Regions from separate parts of the Ectobacillus polymachus genome, predicted to be linked through region 2. Evidence: riboswitches for the same ligand, from Rfam matches in the RefSeq annotation. Region 2 holds a riboswitch; each other region holds the start of a gene.
The links. A riboswitch is a leader RNA that binds a small molecule or an ion and turns the genes downstream of it on or off. The one in region 2 is predicted to bind thiamine pyrophosphate.
Positions count from the first base shown of each region.

Region 1: it holds a riboswitch for thiamine pyrophosphate, as region 2 does, so the genes downstream of both, thiC (phosphomethylpyrimidine synthase ThiC) here and ACM5BR_RS14060 (ABC transporter ATP-binding protein) in region 2, are expected to answer to the same signal.
Region 3: it holds a riboswitch for thiamine pyrophosphate, as region 2 does, so the genes downstream of both, ACM5BR_RS16025 (MTH1187 family thiamine-binding protein) here and ACM5BR_RS14060 (ABC transporter ATP-binding protein) in region 2, are expected to answer to the same signal.
Region 4: it holds a riboswitch for thiamine pyrophosphate, as region 2 does, so the genes downstream of both, ACM5BR_RS04485 (solute carrier family 23 protein) here and ACM5BR_RS14060 (ABC transporter ATP-binding protein) in region 2, are expected to answer to the same signal.

Region 1 covers NZ_JBLREB010000002.1:83,977-89,249, forward strand. Annotated here, with positions in the region: gene ACM5BR_RS11030 (aldo/keto reductase) at 1-98, shown strand, start outside; gene ACM5BR_RS11035 (CD3324 family protein) at 305-571, shown strand; gene ACM5BR_RS11040 (FusB/FusC family EF-G-binding protein) at 708-1,340, shown strand; gene ACM5BR_RS11045 (CAP domain-containing protein) at 1,542-2,306, shown strand; gene ACM5BR_RS11050 (H-type small acid-soluble spore protein) at 2,342-2,518, opposite strand; TPP riboswitch at 2,656-2,769, shown strand; gene thiC (phosphomethylpyrimidine synthase ThiC) at 2,971-4,695, shown strand; gene ACM5BR_RS11060 (class I SAM-dependent rRNA methyltransferase) at 5,061-5,273, shown strand, end outside.
Region 2 covers NZ_JBLREB010000003.1:3,816-9,088, forward strand. Annotated here, with positions in the region: gene ACM5BR_RS14055 (SH3 domain-containing protein) at 1-582, opposite strand, end outside; TPP riboswitch at 948-1,053, shown strand; TPP riboswitch at 1,101-1,201, shown strand; gene ACM5BR_RS14060 (ABC transporter ATP-binding protein) at 1,447-2,199, shown strand; gene ACM5BR_RS14065 (ABC transporter permease) at 2,196-2,948, shown strand; gene ACM5BR_RS14070 (ABC transporter substrate-binding protein) at 2,957-3,934, shown strand; gene tenI (thiazole tautomerase TenI) at 3,944-4,561, shown strand; gene thiO (glycine oxidase ThiO) at 4,558-5,273, shown strand, end outside.
Region 3 covers NZ_JBLREB010000004.1:191,869-197,141, reverse strand. Annotated here, with positions in the region: partial or broken gene pyk (pyruvate kinase) at 1-778, shown strand, start outside; gene ACM5BR_RS16040 (ABC transporter ATP-binding protein) at 918-1,664, opposite strand; gene ACM5BR_RS16035 (ABC transporter substrate-binding protein) at 1,661-2,617, opposite strand; gene ACM5BR_RS16030 (ABC transporter permease) at 2,656-3,453, opposite strand; gene ACM5BR_RS16025 (MTH1187 family thiamine-binding protein) at 3,401-3,721, opposite strand; TPP riboswitch at 3,802-3,902, opposite strand; gene ACM5BR_RS16020 (PAS domain S-box protein) at 4,099-5,273, opposite strand, start outside.
Region 4 covers NZ_JBLREB010000001.1:867,362-872,634, reverse strand. Annotated here, with positions in the region: gene ACM5BR_RS04485 (solute carrier family 23 protein) at 1-882, opposite strand, end outside; TPP riboswitch at 1,051-1,159, opposite strand; gene ACM5BR_RS04480 (BH0509 family protein) at 1,387-1,533, opposite strand; gene ACM5BR_RS04475 (DJ-1/PfpI family protein) at 2,225-3,604, opposite strand; gene ACM5BR_RS04470 (hypothetical protein) at 4,047-4,562, opposite strand; gene ACM5BR_RS04465 (DUF6010 family protein) at 4,582-4,971, opposite strand; gene ACM5BR_RS04460 (response regulator transcription factor) at 5,126-5,273, opposite strand, start outside.

The DNA of each region.
Region 1 (5,273 bases), on a different contig from region 2:
TTGATTTTACTATTCAATCGGAAGATATGAAGAAGATAGATGGTTTAAATCAAAATAAACGGAAAGGTCCAGATCCAGACGAATTTAATGTGAAATAAAGAGGTTTATTAACGCTAGGGAGGTGATGGGAATGGCTATGATGATATTGCCAAGCTCTGCAGCGTCTCATGCAAAGCCTAGTATTGGAAAGGCGATACTTTGCATGGGGTAGATGATTTATGAATCGCCCGGTAAGCGTATCTCATTTCAAATGTCATAGGCTTTGCACCTTATTTGAAATTTAATAAATAAGGGGCTGGCAGAAATGAAATATGTAAAGGCAACCACTGTTTTACCTGAAACATTAATTGCTGAAATACAAAAATATGTGCAGGGAGAAACAATATATATACCGAAACCAGAACGAACTCATCATAAATGGGGAACATGTTCTGGATCAAGAAAGATACTTGATGATAGAAACATCGCTATTAAGCAAGCTTTTAAAAATGGTAAGAATCTGAATCAATTAGCGGAGGGATATTTTCTTTCGGTAGAAACGATTAAAAAAATTGTTTATGCAAAGAAATAGAAACGGCGAAATTAGGCACCAATTATCGGTGCTTTTTTTTTATGTCATGTTTATTTTAGAATTGTTCTTGGCATTGAAGAGCATTTCTTACTCTTTTATAGTAAAAGGAGAATAAATAACGATCGGGGTGCTGAAATTGAAACCTTTTTTAAGAAGTGACCAGTTCAACTTTATTAAGTCACAAATACAAATAGTAATAAATGGATATGCAACTAGCAATGATCCTGCTGTTCTTTCCGCATTAACGGAACTTACCTCTGAGAAAGTATCACTAGTATGTAAAATGAACGAAGAGCAAAGACAGGTTATTGATAAAATTGCCATTGTTACAGATAGAGCAGCTGCTGATGAGTATTTATTACAAGTACAGCAATATGTAATTCCGTTCCCGAATATAACAGCACAAATGATAAAGAAAGTATTTCCAAAAGTAAAGAAGTTAAAAAGACCTGATTTTGAAAATGCTGATTTGAAAGAAATTTCATATGTCAGCTGGAATGATAAAGGATCGAATAAGAGATATATGATAACGAAATACGAGAATAAGTTGCTGGGATTACATGGTTCTTTTACAAGTATAAATAAGAAAGGAATCTGTGCTATATGTAATCATCATGAAGAACTAGGTATGTTTGTATCTAAGGTAAAAGGTTCAAGCATTGGTACATTTACAACAAAAGGAAATTATATATGCGTAGATAGTCAGAAGTGTAATAACAATCTTACTTCAATGAAGAAATTGCATGATTTTTTTGAAATACATGCTTAAGGAACGAAGTACGAATTTATTTTCTGTTAACGGCTGGAGGGTATACGTTTAGTGGTAGATTTTTGTTCATCCCTCCTTTTCATAATCTCCCCATTTGCAGGTGAACATCATTTCCAGTATAGGAGTTACTTACCTAGAATCTCTTCCTCACGATAGCTAATAATAAAAAGCGAAAAGAGTTCATAATGAAGGAGGATTTAGGTGAGAATTTTTTATTATGTTTCAAAAATTGCTGTTCTTTCCGTTCTTGTACTTGGGATAAGTGGTTGTGGATATAACACAAACAGAATGAACACTGCAAGTGACAATCGACAAAATCCGGTTACTACCAATCAGTCAGCACGTCCAGGAACACCAGGAACTATAGGAACACCAGGAACTACAGGAACACCAGGAACTACAGGTACTCCGACAGATAATGTACCAAAAAATGAGTACATGCGCTCTAACACAGGTAAAGGAAATATAACACCAACTCCCGTTGCATATTCTCCGCAATATACGACGAATACTGGTTTATGTCCATGCCAATACCAAGGAACTACTGCACCAAAACCAGCGGCGCCACCGGCACCTGCTAATGCGGCTGTTGATAGCGCGGAAGCCAAGGTTGTTCAATTAACAAATGATCAGCGACGTAAAAATGGTCTTCCTGATCTTCAAATTGATAATACATTAGCAAGTATGGCTCAAGAGAAATCAAATGACATGCTTAACAAAAATTACTTTTCTCACACAAGCCCTACGTATGGATCACCATTTGATATGATGAGAATATTTGGTATTACTTATTCTTATGCTGGTGAAAATATTGCCCAAGGACAAACTTCCCCAGAGGAAGTTGTACAAGCTTGGATGAACAGTGCGGGTCACCGTGCTAACATTTTAAATGCAAACTACACGAAAATTGGTGTAGGCCATACAACAACGAAGGATTATTGGTCACAAGAATTCATTGGTAAATAAACAAACAAGTAGGAGGATTAACCTCCTACTTGTTTTTAATGTTCTATTAAGCTGCTTATAGGTACACTTTGTTCCTGTTCTGGTTGATGCAGGGGATAAATTCTAGCCATGGAATTATCATTCACTTCTTGGATATAAATAGGAACGCCATTGTACGTAACATTTGCCATAATAGGTGAAGCAGCGATATCTTTTGCACGTTGTTGGTTCATACTTCATCTCCTCCTTATAAAAAAATCCTTTATAGTATTTGTGATGAAAACGGTACATATGCAAAAAAAATCAATTCATTTTATTTTTTCTAAACTTTATGATATATTTAACACGAAAACAAAATATGTAAAAACGTAAGCTCTACTAGGGGTGTCCATATGCTTGGACTGAGAAAAGAATGCACATAATTCTTTGACCCTTTGAACCTGATCTGGATCATACCAGCGTAGGGAAGTAGTACGAAGGCGTCTGTTATTTGTTTTTTAGTACGCTACTACTTTTTGACGATAAACCAGGTTCTGTGTAAACAGAACTTTTTTTATTGTCTTTCCTTCTCATTTATATAGGGATGGACCTATGCTGTAACTCCTAGGTTTCAATATCTATTTTTAAGGGGGAAGTTACATTGCAAAAGAAAACAGAGGTCAATATCGAGTTGAAATCCCAATTTATGGGGAGTAAAAAGGTGTATGTTGAGGGGTCAAGACCAGATATAAAGGTTCCCATGAGAGAAATCGAATTAAGTCGGACCGTTACTTCTTTTAGTGAAGAAGAAAATGCTCCTGTTCAAGTATATGACACGAGTGGTCCTTATACAGATACAGCATGTGTGATTGACATTAGAAACGGGCTGCCGAAATTACGTAAAGAATGGATTTTAGAACGTAATGATGTTGAGACATATCCAGGAAGAGATATCAAACCTGTAGATAATGGATTCACAGAAGGCGATATTCGTGCAAACCTTGAATGGTTCCCGAATCGAAATACAACACCGTTATGTGCAAAAGCAGGACAGAATGTGACGCAAATGCATTACGCTAAAAAAGGAATCATTACTCCGGAAATGGAGTATATAGCGATTCGTGAAAATATGGATCCGGAGTTTGTTCGCGATGAAGTAGCAAAGGGAAGAGCGATCATACCAGCAAATATTAACCATCCGGAAAGTGAACCAATGATTATTGGCCGTAATTTTTATGTAAAAATAAATGCAAACATTGGGAACTCTGCAGTCGGTTCTTCTATCGAGGAAGAAGTTGAAAAAATGACGTGGGCGACTCGTTGGGGCGCAGATACAATCATGGATTTATCAACAGGTAAAAATATTCATACAACGAGAGAATGGATTATTCGTAATGCTCCGGTTCCAGTCGGCACAGTACCTATTTATCAAGCGCTTGAAAAAGTGAACGGAATCGCAGAGGACTTAACATGGGAAGTGTACCGCGACACGTTAATTGAACAAGCTGAACAAGGCGTCGATTACTTTACGATTCATGCTGGGGTTTTATTACGCTATGTTCCATTAACAGCAAAACGTACAACGGGAATTGTATCCCGCGGTGGTTCGATTATGGCACAGTGGTGTTTAGCACACCATCAAGAAAGCTTCTTATACACACACTTTGAAGAAATATGTGAAATCTTAAAACAATACGATATTTCTGTTTCGCTTGGCGATGGATTACGACCTGGTTCTATTGCAGATGCAAATGATGAAGCTCAATTTGCTGAACTTGAAACATTAGGAGAATTAACGAAAATCGCATGGAAGCATGATGTGCAGGTAATGATTGAAGGCCCAGGTCATGTACCAATGCATAAGATTAAAGAAAATATGGATAAGCAGCTTGAAATTTGTCATGAAGCACCATTCTATACATTAGGCCCATTAACAACAGATATCGCTCCAGGATATGACCATATTACATCCGCTATTGGAGCTGCGATGATTGGTTGGTTTGGCACAGCTATGCTTTGTTATGTAACGCCAAAAGAGCATCTTGGATTACCAAATAAAGATGATGTTCGTGAAGGGGTTATTACTTATAAAATTGCTGCACATGCTGCTGATTTAGCGAAAGGACACCCTGGTGCAGAGGTTAGAGATAATGCTTTATCGAAAGCGCGTTTTGAATTCCGTTGGAACGATCAATTTAACTTATCACTTGATCCAGAACGTGCAAGAGAATACCATGATGAAACACTTCCAGCTGAAGGGGCAAAAACAGCTCATTTTTGTTCCATGTGCGGACCAAAGTTTTGTTCGATGAGAATTTCTCACGATATTCGAGGAATGGAAAAGGAAAAACTTTCGAAAGAAGAAGCTGTAGAAGGAATGAAACAAAAAGCTAAGGAATTTGTTGATAATGGATCCGAAATTTATCGATAATCATAACCTTAAGGAAATACAAAAGCTAAAGCGTGAAATAGAAAGCTTAGAGAATGAAATTCGCGAAATGGAAGATAAAATTCAATCGATTTATTGTAGCTGTAACCATATATTTCAGGAAACTACAGTAATGAGGGTGTGTCAGAAGTGTGGGTATTCTGAGAGCACGTATTACTAGTACAGAACTTCATGAGCCGTCTTTTCTAGGAACGATTCCTAAAAAAGATGGTTTTTTTAATTATTAATACTTTCAATAAGGTCGTTTGACTTATCTGTACCGCCAAAGTAATATGATTGAGATACTAAAATGAAATCAGCCTATTCTTGTTAAAATAAACACATAAATAATAGATTGGATGAACGAAATGAAGACTGAAACGAGTGTAACAGTTACATCAAAATATAGTAATAAAATAAAACGAGGGTATCCATTGCTTACCAAGGATGCGATTGCAAATGACAAGAACCTTCATGATGAAGGAGAAATCATTCGATTGGTGGATGAGAGAAATCAATTTCTAGCAACAGGCTATTATGGTAAGCAAAATAAAGGATACGGATGGGTATTGAGTCGAAAT
Region 2 (5,273 bases):
GTTAGATAAAACATTAATAATGCTATAGTTCGATCCAGGACCTGATCGAAAACGTAGTGCATCTGCATTTACATAGTAGGTAGTAGTTCCTTGAATAGAGGAAGAGCCATTAGAATTAGAAGATGGAGTAAGATAAGCTTTGCTAACATAAGCTGTTTGATTGTTGTATGTAATTTTACACCAACCATTGTTCTCTGCTTCTACGGTAACCTCTTCCCCGCTACTTAATATACCTATAATAGAAGAGCTAGTGTTTGCCTCGCTGCGAACACGAAGTGCATCAGCCGTCACTTTTTGCTTGGAAGAAGATGAAGAAGATACGGTTACGAAATCTTTACTAACATATGCGTCTCGACTATTATATGAAATTTTGTACCAATTACCGCTTTCCCCAATAATGCTAATCTTAGTTTGGTTTGGAAGTGCCCCTAATCTGTCATAAGAAGTACCAGGACCGGTTCGTACATTTAAATATGTTGCATTCACAGTTCCTGTAGTATTTGCACTAGCATGCACGGAATCTGCAACAAAAGGTAACGCAGCTAATGCAACGGATGAAACAAAAAAAGTACGAGCTTTCATAGTTATTCCTCCTATTAGAAAAATAGCAAATTAAAAAACTATATATGAAAATATCATAGTTTAATTAATAAAAAAGATATATCCATATATATTATTATATTTATTGGATTATTTTTCAATGTAATTATAATAGTTTTTGTTATTTTTACTATTTTTCTGTTATTGTTTATATAAAAAACAAAAAAATATCAAAAAAATGTAACAAAACATGGTTGACAATTAACAATTGTTAACCAATAAAATAGTTTAATCGTGAATTGTAAGATTATCATCGATATGTGTAATGTTTTTCAAATAATGTTTCAAAAAATAGTGAAGCAGTTGCAGAAATGACAACATGGTGTTACAATATGGTCACAATTTAATGAAATTGCTAGGGGAGCTGGTGTAACCGGCTGAGAGGAGACCGTAAGTCTTGACCCTTTACCTGATCTAGATAATTCTAGCGTAGGAAAGCAGACTGACTTATACAAGCCTACTTTTCTATCTAGAAAATAGGCTTTTTAATTTTTATATTGTGAATCCACTAGGGGTGCGAAGAAGCTGAGAGAGGCGAAGACCTTAACCCTTATAACCTGATGTAGGTAATACTAACGAAGGGAAGTGGCGTAGAATGACAAATGATATTTGTTGTTATGCAGCCGCTTCCATTTGAGAAAGCGGTTTTTTTCATTTCGCAAAGCAGGATGCGATAAGAGCCGTATTCTTACATATGGGGTTATGCGGAAATAGGTAAGCGCTTAAGTAAAATTTCAGGGAGTGCTGATCATCCCTACTTCTGGAAAGTTTCACTTTATGAATAGCCGTTTTGAATATTTGGTTGGGATATGGCATATCGCAAGGAGATGCAGGGATTTGAAGAGCATGATTCAATTTCATAATGTAACGTTTGCGTATGAGGGAGAAAAACAGAACATACTGCAACATGTAGATTTGGATATAAAGGCAGGTGAATTTATCAGCATTATTGGACCAAGCGGATGTGGAAAAAGTACTATTTTTCGGTTATTAACTGGTCTAGAGGAGGCAACTGAAGGAGAGATTATCATCCAAGACAGTAAGGTACAGCGTGGAAGCCGTACCGTTGGTTATATGCCGCAGACCGATTTATTGCTGCCATGGCGGAATATTTTAGAAAATGCCGCTCTCTCGATTGAGTGTCAAGGAATAAAAAAGAAGGAAGCAGAAGTGAAAGCATTTGAATATTTAGAGAAGTTTGGCTTACAAGGATACGAGCAGAAGTATCCAAAGGATTTATCAGGAGGTATGCGGCAACGTGTATCCTTTCTGCGAACATTTCTAACAGGCAGTGACATTTTGCTGCTTGATGAGCCGTTCAGCGCATTGGATGCGATTACGAAAGTAAGCATGCAAGAATGGCTATACGAGCAATGGATAAAGTGGAACAAAACGATTGTATTCATTACACACGATGTAGAAGAAGCTTTGTTTTTATCACAACGTGTATTTGCAGTAACGGAAAAGCCTATTTCCTCCATACGGGAGTTTACCGTACCTTTACCTAAAGAGCGAAGCAGACATGATCTAAGCAGAATGGATATTGTTCAAATGAAGGATGCATTACTCGATCTGTTGCAAGGGAAGGTAAAACAATGAAAAAGTTAAACTATTATTTGCCTTCTATCATAATTGTGACGCTATTTTTAGTAGTTTGGGAAATTGGAGCAAGAATGGTTAATATCATGTATATATTGCCATCGCCAAGTTCTATTTTTCAGAAAATATGGGATCTTCGCTCTATTTTGTTCACGGTTCATTTAACTGCAACGTTAACTGTCGTGCTAATTGGTCTAGCCATATCGATTGTACTGGGAGTTGGTCTTGCTGTTTCGATGAGCTTACACCCTTTTGTAGAGCGGGCCTTTTATCCATTGCTAATGGCATCGCAAACAATACCTATCACTGCGCTTGCTCCGTTGTTTGTGCTCTGGTTTGGCTATTCTATTTGGAGCAAGGTAGTGGTAACGGTACTTATCACTTTTTTCCCGATTGCTGTGAATACCTTCGATGGACTCCGTTCTACAAAGCGAGAATGGGAGGAATTACTTACAACGTTCGGGGCATCCCGTGTAGATATCTTTTTAAAATTGAAATTACCGGCAGCTATGCCATACTTTTTTTCAGCCTTAAAGATAGCTGTTCCATTTAGTATTATTGGAGCGGCGATGGGGGAATGGTTAGGTGCACAGGCTGGCCTCGGCTATTTTAGTAAACGTATGATGACACAGCTTGATGGTGCAGGTGTATTTGCTCCAATTTTTATTTTATCTTTATTAGCTATTATTTTTGTATGTATTGTTTCATTACTTGAGAAGAAATTTGTAGGTTGGAGGAAAGATTCTTGAAACGATTAATGTTTGTTTTCATGATTGCTGTTGTATTTGTGGGACTCGTAGGGTGTTCGAGTGGGGCACCGAAGAAAGAGAAAGAAGTTACGATTATGCTAGATTGGTATCCGAATGCTGTTCATAGCTTTATTTATGCAGCCATTGATAAAGGGTACTTCAAGGAAGAAGGTGTGAAGGTGAATGTGAAATATCCTTCGAATCCAACTGATCCTTTAACGTTAGCAGCTGCAAACCAAGTTACACTAGGAATCTATTATCAACCAGATGTTATTATGGCAAGAGCAAATGAAGGAATTCCTGTAAAGTCTGTTGGAGCTATTGTTCAATCTCCTTTAAATAATGTTGTTTCGTTAAAAGAAGCTGGAATTCATTCTCCAAAGGATTTAGAAGGAAAAACCGTCGGGTACAATGGTACTCCTTTAAGTGAACAGTATTTGAAAACGATGGTAACACAAGCGGGCGGTAATCCCGATAAAGTAAAGATGGTAGATGTAGGGTTTGATTTAGTATCTGCTCTTGTTACCAAAAAAACAGATGCAGTCATAGGTGCGTATATTAACCATGAAGTACCGTTGCTTCGTCATCAAGGCTACACACCAGAATACTTTAGTCCTGAACAGTATGGTGTACCAAATTATTATGAGCTTGTTTTTGTAACGAGTGATCAAACGTTAAATAAAGACAGAGATGCAATCGAAGCATTCTTACGCGGTGCTAAAAAAGGATACGAATTTACGAAGAAAAATCCAGATGAAGCCTTACAAATTCTATTAAATCATCAAGAAAAGGAGAATTCTCCTTTAGTTCCTGAAGTAGAAAAAGAAAGCATGAAAGTTTTACTACCGAAAATGGAAAGCAGTAATCAACCATTTCTATCACAAACAGAAGCGTCATGGACGGAACAAAGTAAATGGTTACATGAACAAGGAATAACAAAGAGTATCGTTCCTGCAAATGAATTATTTGAAAATGTTATAAGGTAGGCGATTTCGTTGAAAAAGGATGTACATCTTATTTCGAATGGTAAGCTTTCAGCTTTAGAATTTTCACACGTACTTTCTAGCGTTAAAGATGATGTAGATTATTTTCACATACGTGAACGTGGCCGAACGTCCAGAGAATGGTATGAATTTGTAGAGTACCTGCTATCGAAAGGTATTCCGGCAGAAAAATTGGTCATTCATGACCGGATTGATATTGCTCTTCTACTTGGCATTTCACATGTGCAGCTTGGCTATAACAGCATAGATGTAGAAGTAGTAAAGAATGCATATCCATCTCTACATGTTGGATGTTCGGTGCATTCCTTTGCAGAAGCCTTTGAGGCGAAGAGAAAAGGAGCTGATTCTATCCTGTATGGTCATATTTACGAGACAAAGTCGAAGGAAAGGCTTCCTCCAAGAGGATTAGAGGAACTAACCAGAATTGTGAATGAAATAGGGATTAAGACAGTTGCGATTGGGGGTATTCTTCCCAAGAATGTAGAAGCTGTTTTAGATTCAGGGGTCAAGGGAATTGCCGTTATGTCTGGAATTATTGAGGCGAAAGATCCGATGCTTACAGCACATGCTTATCAAAACTCTATTCGAAAGTGGGAGAAACGAATATGAACCAAATGTATGACATGATCATTGTTGGCGGTGGGATTATTGGTAATGCCATTGCACATTTTCTTTCCGAAAGAGGCTATAAGATTGCAGTAGTGGAAAAAGGAAAAATCGCTTCAGAAGCGTCCTACGCAGCAGCAGGATTGCTAGGCGTTCAAGCAGAGTGGGATGAATATGATCCTCTATTTGATTTAGCAAGAAAAAGTAGAGCGATGTTTAAACCGTTATCCAATCAGCTTCGCGAAAAAACAGGCATTGACATTGGATATGAGGAAAAGGGGATTTATCGTATTGCCCAAAGTGATGAAGCAGCAGAAAAACTAATGGAAATTATGAAATGGCAGAATGAAACCGGTGAAGAATCTCATTTTCTATCAGGAGCTGAGCTCAGGGAAAGAGAGCCATTGATTTCGGAAGCAGTCGTTGCAGCCGTATATCATCCGAATGATGGACATGTTATTGCACCAGAGCTAGCAAAAGCCTTCGCACATTCTGCTGCTAGATCAGGCGCAGACATTTTTGAAGAAACAGAAGTTGTAGACATCATCATTTCAAATCATCGTGTGACAGGGGTTGTTACCTCAAATGGCGTAATGGAAAGCGAAAACATTATTATTGCTTCTGGAGCTTGGAGTACAAAGCTTCTTGGACATTTTGACAAAACGTGGGGCACGTATCCTGTCAAAGGAGAGATGATTGCTGTTACAAGCTTTAA
Region 3 (5,273 bases), on a different contig from region 2:
TCGTGTCATTCCAAAAATAGAAAATAAACAAGGAATCACGAATATCGATTCCATTCTAGATATTGCAGATGGATTGATGGTTGCAAGAGGAGATATGGGTATTGAAATGCCCGCAGAAGAAGTTCCACTTATTCAAAAAATGCTAATACACAAGTGTAACGCTGTCGGCAAACCTGTTATAGTCGCTACGCAAATGCTAGATTCAATGCAAAAACAACCAAGACCAACACGAGCAGAAGCATCGGATGTAGCGAACGCCGTACTCGACGGTAGCGATGCCATTATGCTCTCTGGTGAAACGGCAGCCGGGCTATATCCTGTTCAATCCGTTCAGACCATGCATAGAATTGCCTCTTCTATCGAGAAGTCACTTAATTATGAGGAGCTACAACGACATCGTATGCAATATCCTTATTCATCACTTATTACAGAAGCTATCGGACAATCTGTCTCACATACCTCCCTCTCGCTACCTATAACGGCCATTCTTGCACCCACGAGAAGTGGATATACGGCTAGAATGATTTCAAAATATCGTCCGAAGGCTCCTATTATCGCTATTACCTCAGATGAAACCGTATATCGGCAGCTTTCACTTGTCTGGGGCGTTACTGCATTCCTAACAAAGCAAGTAACAACAACCGATGAAATGATACAGCATGCAGTAGAAACAGCCAAAACAGCATCTCTCGTCTCGCCGAATGACACGATTATCATTACAGCTGGAGTTCCTGTTCAAAAAGTAGGGACAACAAATTTGATGAAAATACAAACCGTATGATTCTTTGATGGACAAGAAGTGAAAATCTTTCTATCTCTTATTAGAGGTAATCACATATGTCTTCTATATAACAAAACCCACAAAATCGTATAACGGACTTTGTGGGTTTTTGAATATACTTACTGGAATCTTTATTCTATCCTGCCATAAAAGGTGACAAGATACGCAAAATACGATCTTTATCTTCCTTCAACACATTTGATGTAATCATTTCCATCGTACGCGGACGCGGAAGGCGAACGCGTACTTCATCAATAATCATTGAAGGTTTTTGAGATAGAATAAAAATACGATCAGACAAAAGCACTGCTTCTTCTAAGTCATGCGTCACCATGACAATCGTTTGCTTTCCTTTTTGCCAGGATTGCAGCAGCCAGCGATGTACATCCATTTTTGTAAAAGCATCTAGCTTACCAAATGGCTCATCAAGCAGCATAATCGGCTTTTTACATAAATACGTCCTTAAAAAACTAATGCGCTGCCGCATTCCGCCTGACAAAGCCTCTGGATAATGATTGGCGTATTCAGCAAGTCCAAACTGCTCAAGGACCTTCATTCCTTCAACCATTCGTCTCTTTTTTTCTACTTTGTTAATTTCTAAAGGAAGTACAATATTTTGCAATATCGTTCGCCATGGAAGCAGCAAATCTTGCTGCGGCATATAGCTGATCAGATCTTGACTTTCAATGGACTGATCGCCAAACAATACGTCCCCATCGCTACCTTCAAGTCCGGCAATAATATTCAGCAAGGTGCTTTTTCCACAGCCGCTCGGACCCACAAAGGAGACAAACTCTCCTTCATTAACCTGGGCCTGAATGTCTTGTAAGACTGGCATTCCTTGAAACGATTTCGTTATGCCTGTTAGTTGTAATCCACTCATTTTGCTTTCGGAAGAAATTCGTTTGTAAATGCAGCATTTACATCAATTTTCTTGTTAATGACCTTATTGTCATATAGAAAATTCATATAATTCGTCCAAACGCTTTCCTTCTGTACCCCCCACTGTGCACTATCATCTTGATATTTCGTACTAACCCATTTTTGACTTTCTTTAACAAGGTCCTTGTTAATATCCGGCACATTTTGAATTAAAATATCAGCGGCTTCTGAAGGATTTTTAATTGCGAAATCATAACCTTGGGCAGTTGCGGCCATAAATTTCGTAACAAGATCTTTATTTTCCTTCGTATTCTTTTCACTCGTTATAATAACAGGACTATAGTAATCCAATGCTGGGTTCAAATCCTTTACCATAATGGTGTTCAAATCAACACCTGTACGTTTTGCTTCAATGCCATCCCAGCCGTAATAAATCCATTCGAAATCTGCATCATGTCCAATTGACTTTAGAAAATCCGTTTGACCCAATACAATTTTATTAACTTTATTAAAATCAGCGTTATCTTGCTTCATAATACTTGCAATCGCTGCTTCTTCAGCAGGAGAGCCCCAACCGCCATAGCGTTTTCCTTCAAAGTCCTTCGGAGATGTAATATTATCTTTCTTTAAGGATGCAAAGGCAGAAGTGTTATGCTGCATAATCGTTGCAATCGAAACCACTGGTACATCTTCTGCACGTGCGGAAGTAACATTTTCTTGATAGCTAATACCAAAGTCAGCCTTACCAGAAGCAATCATTTGTTCAACTGTAACGTTATCTCCTGGTTGAATAATATTTACATCTAACCCTTGATTTTTATAATATTCCTTTGTTTTAGCTACATAGAGTCCAGTATGATTTGTATTAGGAAACCAATCTAGTACAACCGTAACCTTCTTCAAATCCTTTGCAGTCTGTTTCGTTGGAGCAGATTGACATCCAACAATTGACAATAAAAATACAGTAATAATCGTTAATAAGATACCTTTTTTCACTTGTTGTCTTCCTTTCTATATATCCAAGGTGCAGCAATCCTTGCGAGTAATTCTACGGCAAAATAAAGTAATAATGTAATGCCGACAATAACAGCTGCAATACCAAACACACGTGAGGTTAAGAATGACTTCGTTGCACGGGTAAGCATAACACCAAGGCCTTCACTCGCACCAAGCCATTCTCCAATAATAGCCCCCATCACACTATATGTGACGGCGATTTTTAAACCAGAGAAAAAATACGGTAGCACTGCTGGAAACTTAATTTTTTCGTAAATTTGCCATGTCGAAGCTCGCATCGTCTTCATCAAATTAAGCATAGCTTGATCAACAGTTTGAAATCCTTCAAGTATGCTTAATGTAATTGGAAAGAAGCAAATTAATACAACGACAAGAACCTTGGGCAGCATCCCATACCCAAACCAAATAATAAACAAGGGTGCAATCGCTACAATCGGAACCGTTTGCGAAATAACTAATAATGGGTTTATAAGCACGCGAAATAGCGGTACCATATCCATCACAACTGCAAGCAACGTACCAAAACAAACAGCAATGACAAGACCTATTAAAACCTCATCTAGCGTTACAAGCGTATTCACAAAAAGAAGTTCTTTCATCCCGACCAGCTCTTGGACAATGGACGAAGGCTTCGGCAGAATCCACGTTTCAATATGAAAAATTGATACAATAGCCTCCCATAGGATGAGCAAGAAAAGAAGCCAAAGTATCGTAATAATACTATTTGATTTCTTTCGCTTCATAGTTTTCACGATACTTTGCAATTTTTTCATCAATTGTTACACCCGTACTTGGACGATAATGGATTTTTATAGATGTAATTGTCTCAACTGCCCCAGCATCAATACAAGCTTGTTGTGCGTTCTTAATAATCTCCAGCAATTCATCAAGATCCCCTTCAAGCGTTGTTTCCATCGCCCCTACTTCATATCGAACCCCAGACTTCTCTACCACTTCAATTGCTTTATCAACAAGCGCATACAAATTGCCTGTTTTCGCCTGTGGAACGACAGAAAATGAAATTGTAACTTGTTTAGACATACAAACACCCTCCTAAAAGATGAAAAGGCTTTCCTGCCAATGCAGAAAGCCTATTTTTACAGATTCATAGAATGTTACTACGATTCTCTGATACACTTTCCTACGCTGGCATTACCCAGATCAGGTCTACGGTCGATGTGATTTCACATCCTCTCAGCCGTTACGGCTCCCTGTATCTATTCATCTATTATTCATATTGTAACACGGTGTTACCCAAAAAACCAATTCATGAAATTTCATATATAGGCTTTTACCACTTTAGAACAGTTTATATGCTAGTAAAAAGTCAACAAAAAAGCCACTTATCACTTTAAAGAAGAAAGAAAACATTTCTCCTCATAAAGCTATAATTGGCCTAATTCCCCTAAACAGAATCATTATTTATCACTTATGATTTCCCTTCCAATTGGAAGGGAAATCGTAAAGCACGTGCCTATATCCTTTTCACTTTGCACTTCAATCTTCCCTTGATGATTCTCAATAATTTGGTATGTAACCATGAGACCGAGCCCAGTTCCTTTTTCCTTTGTTGAATAAAAAGGGCGGCCTAATTGATCTAGTTTTTCTTTCGGGATTCCTTTTCCTTGGTCGCATATGCGTATGGTGGCGTATTCTTGTTGTTTTTTTACGTTTGTAGAGATTATTCCGCCTTTATCCATTGCTTCAATTGCATTTTTAATTAAATTAATAAAAACCTGCTTTAGTTGACTGCTATTGCAGTATACAAAAATAGTTTCTTCCGCTTCACTTACAATTTGAACACCTTTCAATACCGCTTGCGCTTCTAAAAGAGTCGTCACTTCATGAATAATTTGATTAATGGAACATACAGTAAAGGTAGAAGCTTGCGGTTTTGCGACCATTAGTAGCTCGCTTAATATCGTTTCAATACGATTAAATTCAGAGTCCATAATTTCATAGTATACTTCCTTATGACTGTTATTCACTCTCATAAGTTGTAGAAATCCTTTTAAAGATGTGAGTGGATTACGAATTTCATGAGCGATTCCTGCGGCGAGCTGCCCAACAGCAGATAATTTCTCTGATTGCCTTAGCATATCTTCCGTTCGTTTTCGTTCACTTACATCGCGAAATGTAATGACCGTTCCAACGATTTTTCCTTGTTCACAAATCGGAGTAGCTGTATACTCTACCGGAAAGGTGCTACCATCTTTTCTCCAAAAAGTATCCTCTACCACCTGAATCTCGTAATTGCAACTTGCTAACGGATAGCCCGTTTGATTGATACCAGAATGAAGAGAGTAAGTACGAAATTCTTCCTTCACGAAGCCCGTCATTCGCTGTGCTGATTGATTCCAGAATATTATATTTCCTTTCAAATCAATCCCATATATTCCTTCTGCCACAGAGTTTAGGATTAATTCGTTTAAATCATTTAGCCGAGCAATTTCCGTTTTCGAAAATTTCGCCTCCGAAATATCCTTTGCAATGCCATAAATACCGATGATTTCTTGATTTGCAATAACAGGATTTAGTAACAAATCCACATCAAGCATTTTATTATCTTTGTTCTGAATCCTAACTTCTACGT
Region 4 (5,273 bases), on a different contig from region 2:
CAGCGAGGATAGCAACGAGCCGCCTGCCTCCCCGGCAAATCCATTCCTAATCCTTTTCGAATCAAGATCAATCTTCAGCATTTCGGCTGCAGCCTGATAAACGCCCATCGCTTCAATAACCGCAACCAGATAGGCGACGAAAAATGTAATAAAGGTACTCCAATGAAAGGCTAAATGCCCATATGGAAGAAACTGTGGCAGCCCAAACCAAGCTTTATCAGCGATAGCTGAAAAGTTTGTTTTTCCCAGACAAAAGGCAATGATATCCCCGACCACTAAGGCAATCAGAAATGAGAATGATTTTAATGTTCCTTTGCCAAAAAGGGATAAAAGGACAACAATCGCTGCGGTTGGAATCGACATAAGTAACGTAGTTGGTTGTGCAAAAGTAGCCATACCAGGTGTTCCGCCTAAAAATTCAAACAAGGTAAAGCTTGATAAGGAAATACCTACAATAAAAATAACCGTTCCCGAAATGACCGGTGTAAACAAGGCTTTTAATTTTCCAATTACTCCAGTAATAGACAAGATAAAAAAGATAATAGCACTAAGAAAAATACCTCCACTCGCTGCAGCAAGACCGTTCGCCTTCCCCGCAGAAATCATAATGGAGTCGAATGCTGCAGAAGGTCCTTGAACAATCGGTAAACGAACAAGCTTTGTTGCCTGGACAAGAGTTACCAGCCCTGCAGAGATAAAGATTGCATTCACAATATTTGCAGATAACGATAAAGGGAGCCCAATCATTGCTGCAACAAAAATAGGGTCGAGCCACACATTTGAAACAAACACATGCTGTAAGCCGTACAAAATCCCTTTAACTGGCGGTAATTTTGTATCAATTCCCTCTTCTAATGAATTATTTATTCTTTCTGTTTCCATTCTTTTTTCCCCTTTTGTTGTATCAGATGTTGTCACCATTTCAGCTGTCCTAAGTTTCACAAACTCGGATTTTGTTCTTTTCGTATCCTATAAACCAGCCCTTCCGTTTTTCCCCAAAATAAAAAGCCACATCCACTATTGGACCTGGCTTTAAAGGTAGAGAAAAATTTAATTTTTCCACTACTTTCCTACGCTGGTATTTCCAGATCAGGTTCAAAGGGTTAAAAAACAATGAGTTTTTCTCTCAGCCAAATAAATGGCACCCCTAGTAGTCTATTCACTTTAGTTCTTTAATCTTATACCTTACTAAAGAATACCGCAACTTTTAAATTGGTTGTAAAGATCATTTTGGTTATGCTACCAGAAACGATTAAACGGCCTGAGCCCTTTAGAATTCAGAACTCAAGCCGCTTAACGTATTTTTATTATTTCCACCGTCTACTTGACAGGGAGCAGTTCAAGGGGTAAAACGGTGCAACTTTTTTACTTAGTATTCGTATTTAATTATTCTGCAATTTCTTGAAGATGAAAATAAGTTACATTATAAATATGTTCAATCTCAGCATCTGTCATGAATATTAACGTATCTTTGTGTAAACCTTTATTCATTGCAATAAACTCGATCATGTTTTTACGTTCTTTTCTAGCCATTTTTAATTCCTCCCTTTATTGTATTAATACAGTTCTGTTTGTGTTAATTCTATTATATAACAGAAAAAGTAAGATGCAACACAAAATTTTAAAAAACCTTGAAATATTTTTATAAGGGTCTTTGAAACTGTTTTTTCTTAATCATCAAGAATTGTAGGTTTAAAATAAAGTTTGATTAAAAATATCTTATAAACACGTATTTTATAGCAGGAGAAAAGGCATTGGCTGCCAGAATATGATTTTTCAACTTTTTTAAATATCCGTATACGGCGGTTTCATGGAATCAAACGGACCACGATTTTGTATCTCGTGGTCCGTTATGCTTTTCTATTCATTGTGCCATAACTATTCTCAGCCCTCTCCAAGCTTTTCGTAGAATTCACCACGTGTTTCTTAGAGTACGTCCTCTTATAGGATTGTCTGCTTCAACGAATGTCATGAACGCTGATTTTATTCCACACTCTTCCATGATTCAGTCCTTCCCAATCTTTCGCTTTAAGATTGGTACTATGACCTCTGCTGACTTCGACTGTTCAGCTTACTTTCACAACTTCCCAGGTAAGCGCCTCAAACGGGCAGGATAGCGGAGTTGGTGGAATGTCGGGTCTCCATGGTTCGTTAATTTAATATAATGATAGTTATCGAAATGGTGAGAATAAAAAAACGCCCGAAGGCGGTAGTGATTACTGACTTATTTATACGATTTGAAAATTGTTTTCTTCATAATGAATCGTCTGTCAATACAGAAAGCTACCAACAAAGCTAGTAAACCGGTTAGAAGTACATTGCCGTAAGTTTCAAGAGGATATGGTTTGCCCTCGAGATGGATACCATTCGCACGATATTCGAATCTTTTCACCGCATGTTTGGCAGTCAAAAGGTCTTCTTGTTTAGCTAAGTCTTCCAATGGTGCTTCAAATACAAATCTGTTTGGTGAATTACTATGAATCAAAAGCGTTTCTTTAGCATTACCTTTTTCACTCCAAAGTTTTATATCTGCATTAGCGATTGATTTAGCATTGCCGCCGGGGATGATCATTTTATCTAATTTTGGTGCATTCGATATTTGATGTCGGGCCACGATATTAAGATGATGTTTAGTTGCAATAGGAGCATCTGAATTTGAAATGGTTAATACCTGTGTCGTTCCGGTGTCTCCATAAGAATCAAAAATAGAAGATAAGGATAATTCGTCCATATCATTATATAGAAGGACGCCCATCTGTTTCTTATTCCAATGGAATCCAAGATTTAGCCAATATGTTGCAAATTTTAAATCCACGTTAAAAGGGTGGTCCACCCTTGGATTTTGAACGAAGTGATAAGAAGGATAATTGATTTCATTCGCAATTTTTACTGCCATAGGTTCTCCTAACTGTTGTGCTATCAAATACAGCACACCATCGATACCTGCGCTTTGACCAGCAGTGCTTATCGTATTACCCTCTTGAACATACCTCACGTCTTCTACCCAATGTGTGTCAGGATACTGTTTTTTCAATACTGGAATCGCTTGCCAGTGTGAGGCGGCTGATTTTCCTTCTAATAAGCCTGCATCAGCAAGATTCTCTGAACCGCCACAAATACTTAAAAAAGTGGTTTTATCATTAGAGTGCTTCTGAATCCATTTACGAGTTGGTTGATATTTTTTTTCATCAACGCCTGGCATGAGAGGGACCACGACAATTTCAGGACTTTTACCTAATAATTCATCTAATTCTTTATAAGAGTAATGTGGAACCACATCCAAACCTCCTGATAACGACTTGATGTTATTGTCCGGTGCAACAGCATATACATTGTAGGCATCCGTCATAGAAAACAGTGTGTATGGAATGAGAAAATCGAAATCTTCAGTTGGTATTGTTGAATCTGCCATCACAACTGCCACAGTTGGTTTATTGGGGTCATACTGAGGGACTTTCACTCCTTGTAGTGAAGGAACTGGCTCATGGCGGACGTTTAAGTAGAAATCTTTTTGATGCCGTTTAAAGCCATACAACCCGATCCCTCCCACAAATACGGCGAAAATCAATACATAAACAGCTAAACGTACTACTAACCTTTTCAATTTATATCCCTCCTCAATTTTTTAACACCAAAATGTGATTATTTGTTATTGACTATCCTTTTGTCACATTGTATTTCGTTTGAACATGATAAAAACCGCACTCTTTTTGGGAATTACCGCAAAATTTCGTGGCACCCCCGCATGGTATTTTTTGTTATCTTGATTCCATGCAACCCTTTGTTAAACAAAAGCACCCGTTAAAGTACAATAATTGGCAATCTACTGTTGGAAATACATATTTACTTCATATGACTAATTGGTACTTTAAAATCAACATGTATAAAAATAATGATGGGAACAGAAAAAAAGACATTACTCTCGATTTGCGCCGCATCAATCTCGGATATATGTCTTTTTCTCCTAACTAAAGAGTATTTCGATTGTTCCTCTCAACTCTAAAAAAAAGAAAACACCTTAACAAAATGTTAAGATGTCCTTAACTTTATTCGACCTCAATAATCTTTACACCGTCTTCTTTCCGACTCCCTCGCTTGATAAGAAAAGAAATTATACCGATTCCACCAATTAGAATCACGGCTAAAAATATGATTGTCATATAGGTTGGCAAGGATAAAAAGGCAATCGCCAACCAGGCAAACAGAAGGAAAACAGGGCTGGTTGCCCGCAAGCATTGGTAAATGAACCTCATCCAACCCGACCGGACAAACGGTGTCGATTCTAATAACAAAATCGTTGGATTCATAATCACACCAAAAATAAACGGAACCAGGATATACCCTGCAAACTCGATATTGGCAGCAACCCCTATTAAATAAACAAATGCTGCGCTTAACGCCTGCATGAAGTAATCCAAGTGCGCTGATTTTAGTTTTCGATAGTTCGTGAATATCCCTTTCAATGGCGAGTTCTTTTGATAGTGAACAGCCGCCAATGGCAGCGAAAGTGCAAGACCGATCATGAAGGAGAATAATCCCCATTGCAGCAATAATGTATTCATCTCATTTCATCCCCCTTTTTTAATAAAACCGCATAATAAAAATGGCAAAAATAACGTCATACACCGCGCACAATGGTGGAAACCATTTGACAACGCTTGTTTTCACTATTTTCGGATGGTGCAGCATATCCCAAATTCCGTGAAGCAAAAAGCCCAATGCCACACAGATTGGGGAATATACCAACCCCAAAAAAGCTAGATAAAAAATAACCAGTGACACTAAAGTTTCGATGGAAATCCATTTAACCCGTGAGTCTGATAATGCAGCTCCGGGATAAACACAAGCAGTATAGGCAAGAAAAAGCGTAAATAATTGATAGGAAACTGGGAATGCAAACGAGTAAAAAAGTCGGATTACCAATAACGACAGTAAAATCCCTGCCATTATACTTTTAACATTTGTTTCCATTAGAAAATCCCCTTCCATTTATTGGATTAATACCATCATAAAACAGAAGGAGACTTTGCCAACCGCAAACAAAGATGGCTTCCCCGCAATCATTTGCGTGTTTCACGCAATTGATTATATTGAAAAATAAAAGGCCGGTATCTCCGGCCTTTCCTTAGTATAGATCCTCTGTTGGCAGTATTCCCAGGAGCTTTGCCTTTTTAATTGCCTCCACCCGAGAATTCACATTAAGTTTTTGAAACAGCTCTGTCAAACTGTATTCCAATGAGCGTTGACTGATTAATAGTGTCTTAGAAATCTCC